Regions from separate parts of the Nocardia sp. NPDC060249 genome, predicted to be linked through region 2. Evidence: riboswitches for the same ligand, from Rfam matches in the RefSeq annotation. Region 2 holds a riboswitch; the other holds the start of a gene.
What was found. A riboswitch is a leader RNA that binds a small molecule or an ion and turns the genes downstream of it on or off. The one in region 2 is predicted to bind S-adenosylmethionine.
Positions count from the first base shown of each region.

Region 1 (3,231 bases), on a different contig from region 2:
TTGCCGGTGCCCTTGACATTGCCGGTGCCGTCGAGCTGAGTGCGTTCGGTCTTGAGGCCGACGACCTTGCCGTCCTCGCCGAGGATCTCGGACGGGGACTCGAAGAAGTGCAGGAACAGCTTGTGCGGGCGGTCGCCGTGGTCGCGGATGGCCCACTGCTCCAGGGTGTTGGCGACCATGTCGACCTGCTTGGAGTTACGGCGCGCGGCTTCGGAGCCTTCGTCGTAGTCGATGTCCTCGGGGTTGACGATGACCTCGATGGTCGGCGAGTGATCGAGTTCGCGCAGCTCGAGGGGGGTGAACTTGGCCTGGGCGGGGCCGCGGCGTCCGAAGACGTGGACCTCGAGAGCCTTGTTCTCCTTGAGCCCGTTGTAGACGTTCGGCGGGATCTCGGTCGGCAGGAGTTCATCGCCGGTCTTGGCGAGCACGCGGGCCACGTCGAGGGCGACGTTGCCGACGCCGAGCACGGCGACCTTCTCGGCCTCGAGGGGCCAGGAGCGGGGGACGTCGGGGTGGCCGTCGTACCAGGACACGAAGTCGGCGGCGCCGTAGGAGCCGTCGAGGTCGATGCCGGGGATGGCCAGGGCACGGTCGGCGTTGGCGCCGGTGGAGAAGATCACCGCGTCGTAGAACTGGCGCAGGTCGTCGAGAGTGATGTCGGTGCCGTAGTCGATGTTGCCGAGCAGGCGGACCTGGTCTTTGTCGAGGACCTTGTGCAGGGCGGTGATGATGCCCTTGATGCGCGGATGGTCGGGGGCGACGCCGTAGCGGATGAGACCGAAGGGCGCGGGCATGCGCTCGTAGAGGTCGATGCTCACGTCGGCATCGGACTTCATCAACGCGTCGGCGGCGTAGATACCGGCCGGTCCCGCACCCACGATCGCAATGCGAAGTGGGCGAGTCGCTGCACTCTGTTCGGTCATTTCTACGCGCACCCTTTGGTCGAGAACTGTTTGACGGCGTCAACTTAGCTTAGGCTAAGTCGGCGATCCGGCTTGCTGGCAGCTGTCATCGAGTTGGCAACAGCACGCAGTCATGGCGATTCTAGCTGCGGCATTGCGGTCACCCGGCGCGCGGTGTAGCTGCCCGCCCGGGTCTGTCAGGATTAGAGCATGAACGAGGAGCAAACAGGCTCGGATGACCAGCCCGTAGTGGTGGATCAGACCGACAAGCGTTCCATCGTCCCGTTCGTCGCGGCCGCGGTGATCGCGATCATCGTGCTCATCGGCATCGTGGCGGGTGGACTGCTCTCACCCGCTGAGAAAAATGTCACAGAGGCCGACCGTCTCGCGGCCGCCGTCACCAACTATATCGACGCGCGCTCGCGCAGCGACCTCCGTCCGCCGACCGGTGTGGCCTGCCCCGGATTCGACGAGGAGAAATCCGGCCTCGGCGAACAGCTCGGTGGCCCGAAATCCACTGTCACGATCGACGGCAAGGGTTTCGAGAACGCCACCGTCAACGGCGACCGCGCCAAGATCGACGCGGCGCTCGTTGTCAACGGCAACCCGGCGGCGAGCAACTGGAAACTGACCCGCGTCGACAGCGCGTGGCTGGTGTGTTCCTTCTGAATCGTTTGACACGATGACCGGTGCCGAGGCAATCTCAGATCGCAAGGTCATGAGTGCCAGCGTCAAGCCCCGGCTCGCTGGTCGGCAACCCTCCTCCGCGGTGGGGTGCTCCGGGTGACGACCTGGCCGTGTGTTCGGGGATTTCCGGCACGGCAAGAGCGGATTCACGCAGGAGGATCGACATGACTTACGCCGGCGACATCACCCCTGAGAAGGCGTGGGAGCTACTCACCGAGCACCCCGGCGCCGTGCTGGTCGACGTGCGCACCGAAGGCGAGTGGGCACACATCGGCATTCCCGACACCAGTTCCATCGAACGCCCGGCCCACTTCATCGAGTGGGTCGACGGCACCGGCACCCGCAATCCCGAGTTCGGCGTGCAGCTCGAGCAGGCGCTCGCCGGTCGCCCCGACGACGCACCCGTGGTGTTCCTGTGTCGCTCCGGTCAGCGTTCCGCGCACGCGGCGAACCTGGCGACCGCGGCGGGCGTGGCACCGTCCTACAACGTGCTCGACGGTTTCGAGGGTGGTCCCGACGCGTTCGGTCAGCGCGGCAGCACCGGTTGGCGCGCTGTCGGCCTGCCGTGGCGTCAGGCATAAGGAGAAAAGCATGATCACGGGTGGTTCGTTCGACAAGCCACTGCCCGAAGGCGTCGGCCCCGGCACGCTCGGCGTGCGTGGCGGTCTGCGCCGTTCCGGCTTCGACGAGACGTCCGAGGCGCTGTACCTGACCTCCGGCTTCGTCTACGAGAACGCCGAAGCCGCCGAGGCCGCGTTCACCGGCGATGTCGAGCACTTCGTCTACTCCCGTTTCGGTAACCCGACCGTGGCCATGTTCGAGGAGCGCATCCGCCTGCTCGACGGCGCCGAAGCGGCGTTCGCGACCGCGTCCGGCATGTCGGCGGTGTTCACCGCGCTCGGCGCCCTGCTGAAGGCGGGCGACCGTCTCGTCGCCGCCCGCAGCCTGTTCGGGTCCTGTTTCGTGGTCTGTAACGAGATCCTGCCGCGCTGGGGCATCGAAACCGTCTTCGTCGACGGTGACGACCTCGACCAGTGGGAGCAGGCCCTCTCCGTCCCGACTCAGGCCGTCTTCTTCGAGACCCCGGCCAACCCGATGCAGACTCTCGTCGATGTCCGCAAGGTCACCGAGCTCGCCCACGCCGCGGGCGCGAAGGTGGTGCTGGACAACGTCTTCGCCACCCCCCTGCTCCAGCGCGGTTTCGAACTCGGGGCCGACGTGGTGGTCTACTCCGGCACCAAACACATCGACGGCCAGGGCCGTGTCCTCGGCGGCGCCATCCTCGGCGCCCAGGACTACATCGACGGCCCCGTCAAAACCCTGATGCGCCACACCGGCCCCGCCCTGAGCCCGTTCAATGCCTGGACCTTGCTCAAGGGCCTGGAAACCATGCCGCTGCGCGTGCGCCATTCCACCGAGTCGGCCCTGCGGGTGGCCGAGTTCCTGGAGACCAAGAATTCGGTCGACTGGGTGAAGTACCCCTTCCTGGAATCGCATCCGCAACACGCGCTGGCCAAGGAGCAGATGACCGGCGGCGGCACAGTCGTCACCTTCGCCCTCACCGGCGACGACGGCAAAAAACGAGCCTTCGAGGTGCTGAACCGCCTGCGCATCATCGACATCTCCAACAACCTCGGCGATG
Region 1 is NZ_JBHXAQ010000013.1:70,902-74,132, forward strand. Features, by position in the region: gene ACFWFP_RS30020 (FAD-dependent oxidoreductase) at 1-923, opposite strand, end outside; gene ACFWFP_RS30025 (hypothetical protein) at 1,113-1,571, shown strand; SAM riboswitch class IV at 1,617-1,736, shown strand; gene ACFWFP_RS30030 (rhodanese-like domain-containing protein) at 1,754-2,170, shown strand; gene ACFWFP_RS30035 (O-succinylhomoserine sulfhydrylase) at 2,181-3,231, shown strand, end outside.
Region 1: it holds a riboswitch for S-adenosylmethionine, as region 2 does, so the genes downstream of both, ACFWFP_RS30030 (rhodanese-like domain-containing protein) here and ACFWFP_RS24995 (ABC transporter substrate-binding protein) in region 2, are expected to answer to the same signal.

Region 2 (3,231 bases):
CGCGACCAAGACTGCCGCGCTGAAACCGGCCGGGCTGACCGTTGCGCAGTACAGCGCGTTGCTGCACCTCGCCGAGAACCCCGGCATCTCGGCCGCCGCCCTGGCCCGGCTGGCGGGCGTCACCCCGCCGACGATGAACACCGTCCTGACCAACCTGCAGGAGCGCGGCCTGGTGGATCGGACCCCGCACGAGTGGCACAAGAACGTGCTGGAAACCCGCCTGACCGAGGCGGGACGCTCGGTGATGGCCGATGCCGACACCCGCGCGATCGCGGTGGAGCGCACCCTGGCCGAGCGATTCACCGAGGCCGAACTGGCGGCGGTGCAGGAACTGCTCACGCGCAGCGCACAGGCACTCGACGAGATCCGCGACAACCTGCCGTGACGAAAAAAGCCCGCCGGAAAGTTCCGGCGGGCTCAGGTGTGGATCGGGTCAGCGCTCGGCGGCGACCTTCACCTTGCTCAGCGTCTCCCGCATCCCCGAGACCAGGTCGGCCTCGAACTTCTCCTCGCCGCCCATGGCGACCTTGATCGTTCCCCGCAGCCAGCCGGGCAGGCCCTTGGCGTCGACGGTGCGCGTTTCGACGACCCGGGTGCCGGTGGCGGTCGGCTCGAGCTCGTAGGCCCAGACCGTGCGGTTCTCGTTCATCCGGAACGCCAGCGCCCGGTTCGGCTCGAAGCGCACGATCCGCGAGGTGGTCGGATAGACCTTCCAGCCCACCTTGTTGACGTTGACGGTGAAAGCGCCGTCGCGGACGCCACCGAGCGCGACCATCTTCAGGGTTGTCGGACTGAGCTCGGACATGCGGCGCAGATCGGCGAGTACCGACCAGACCTTCTCCGGCGGTGCGGCGATGTCGATGCTGGCTTCGAGGTTGTTCGGCAACGTTGCCTCCGGGTTATACGTGACGGACTGTCACGCTCAGCATAGGCACCGGCCGAGAGGCAGGTTCCGTATGGTGACGCGAAAGGCCCGGGCCCGGCGGCGGAGGCAGCACAGAACCGAGCGCGGCGCGCGCATCGAGGAGGCGGACCCCTCGCGGCGAGGGCCGTGCTCGAACTCGGCGCCGCGATCACCACAGGGGCGGACAAGGCCGTCGCCGCCGGACCCCCGATGCTCAGCGGGCGGTGTCTCCGCGAACCCGGCAGCGGGCCGGGGGCCGGAGGGCCTGTTCTGTAGGCGAGCCCGAAAGCAGTGGTTGTCCAGGACGCCGCGGCGCGGCCGGTGTCCGGTGCCGTGGCCGAGTCGCCCGGCACCGCGCACAGCTGCGCGCCGACGAGAATCCCTACGACACAGATCGTTGCGACTGTTCTGCCCGTCGGCGCTCACCCCCGGTCCGCCGTTTCAGTAGTCGCCTGCGAGTTCGAGCCCGCCGCTCAGCACAGTGGTCATAGGAACAGGAATACCGCGCCCGGCGCTCGCCGACAATGATTTGTCGCACCCTGCGCTGATCGGAGTTCACCGGGCGTGGTCTTTGTCTCGAGCTGATCGCAAAACGGCGCCTCGCGGATCACCGCAGCTAGTGCCGTATCCGACTGTCCAACAGTCGTATCGGATACCCGGAAGGTGCGACGGATACACGCGAATTCGCTGCTAGATTTCGGCCCACGGTCACGAGTATCAGCACTGTCGAGCCCCGGCTCGCTGATCGGCAACCCTCGCTTGCGGTGGGGTGCCCCGGGTGACGACCAGGCGATATCGCACAGATAGCGCAAGCGCTGTATTCAAGCTCGAAGGAAAATCAGCAATGAGTAAGTTCTCGGTCGGTTCGCGGCGTCGTTTCAAGATCGTGGCGGGCGCTCTCGCCGTAGTCGGCGTCGCTGCCGCGGTGGTCGGCTGCAGCGATACCGGTGCCGACTCCGGCAGTGGCACGGTGTATTTCGGTGTTTCCGGTCCGCGAACCGGACCGTCGGCGGAGTACGGCCGCCTGTGGCAGCAGGGCTTCGACCTCGCGCTGGACGAGATCAACGCGGCAGGCGGCATCAACGGCCGCAAGGTCGAATTGAAGTGGGAGGATTCGCAATCCGATCCCAAACAGACCGTCCCGATCGCCACCAAATTCGTCGACGACAAATCGGTGATCGCCGAACTCGGCGACTTCTCCTCGCCTGCCTCGATCGCCGCGTCGCCGATCTATAACCGCGGCAAGCTCGTTCAGTACGGCTTCACTAACTCCTCGGTCGATTTCACCAAGGCGGGCGACTATTCGTGGAGCCCGTCGATCACCCTCGACGTCTTCCAGGAACGCAATGCCGAATGGGTGTCGAAGAAGGCGAAGAAGGTCTCGGTCGTCTATCTCGAAACCGACTGGGGCAAGCAGGCGTTCGGCTTCTTCGAGAAGTTCGCGAAGGAGAAGGGCGTGGAGATCGTCTACTCCTCGCCGATCCTGCCCGACTCCACCGATGTGAAGCCGATCCTGATCAAGGGCCGCGAGGCCAACCCCGAGGCGTTCGTGCACCTGGGCTACGGTCCCGACGGCGCGCTGGTGGTCAAGCAGCTGCGCGACGTCGGCTTCTCCGGCCAGTTCTTCGGCGGCCAGAACACACCGCAGTTCATCTCGCTGGCGGGCGCGGCGGCCGAGGGCGACATCGTGAACGGCATCTTCAGCCCGGCCGACCCGGATCCGAAGATCCAGGACTTCGTCACGAAGTTCCGCAAGAAGTTCAACACCGATCCCGGCGATTTCAATGTCTACGCCTACGACGCGCTCACCGTCGTGGTGCAGGCGGCGAAGAAGGGCGGCGCCACCCGCGAGGGCGTCCTCGAAGGACTGAAGACCGAGACGCAGTTCACCGGAATCGGCCTGGGCACTTTCGCTTTCGACCAGCAATCGCGGCGTCCGAAGGGTGTGTCCCCGCGTGAACTGGTGCTGAAGGAAGGCAAGTTCGTGCCGACCGGCAACCGCTGATGCTCGACACGCTCATCGCCGGTGTGGTCCACGGCAACGCGTACGCGCTGCTCGCCGTGGGCATCACGCTCATCTTCGGCGTCACCAATGTCATCAACTTCGCGCACGGCGCGGTGTTCGCCCTCGGCTCGATCCTGGGCTGGTGGTTCATCGCCGAGCAGGGTCTGCCGCTATGGCTGACCATCGTGCTGGTGGTCGCGATCACCGCCGCCGTCGGCATCGGAATCGACCTGCTGGCAGTGCATCCGCTGCGCAAGGCGCCCGCCATCGCGGCGCTGCTCGCCACGGTGGCGGCCGGACTGATCATCGAGAACCTGACCCA
Region 2 is NZ_JBHXAQ010000007.1:343,956-347,186, reverse strand. Features, by position in the region: gene ACFWFP_RS25005 (MarR family winged helix-turn-helix transcriptional regulator) at 1-385, shown strand, start outside; gene ACFWFP_RS25000 (SRPBCC family protein) at 434-886, opposite strand; SAM riboswitch class IV at 1,611-1,725, shown strand; gene ACFWFP_RS24995 (ABC transporter substrate-binding protein) at 1,749-2,909, shown strand; gene ACFWFP_RS24990 (ABC transporter permease) at 2,909-3,231, shown strand, end outside.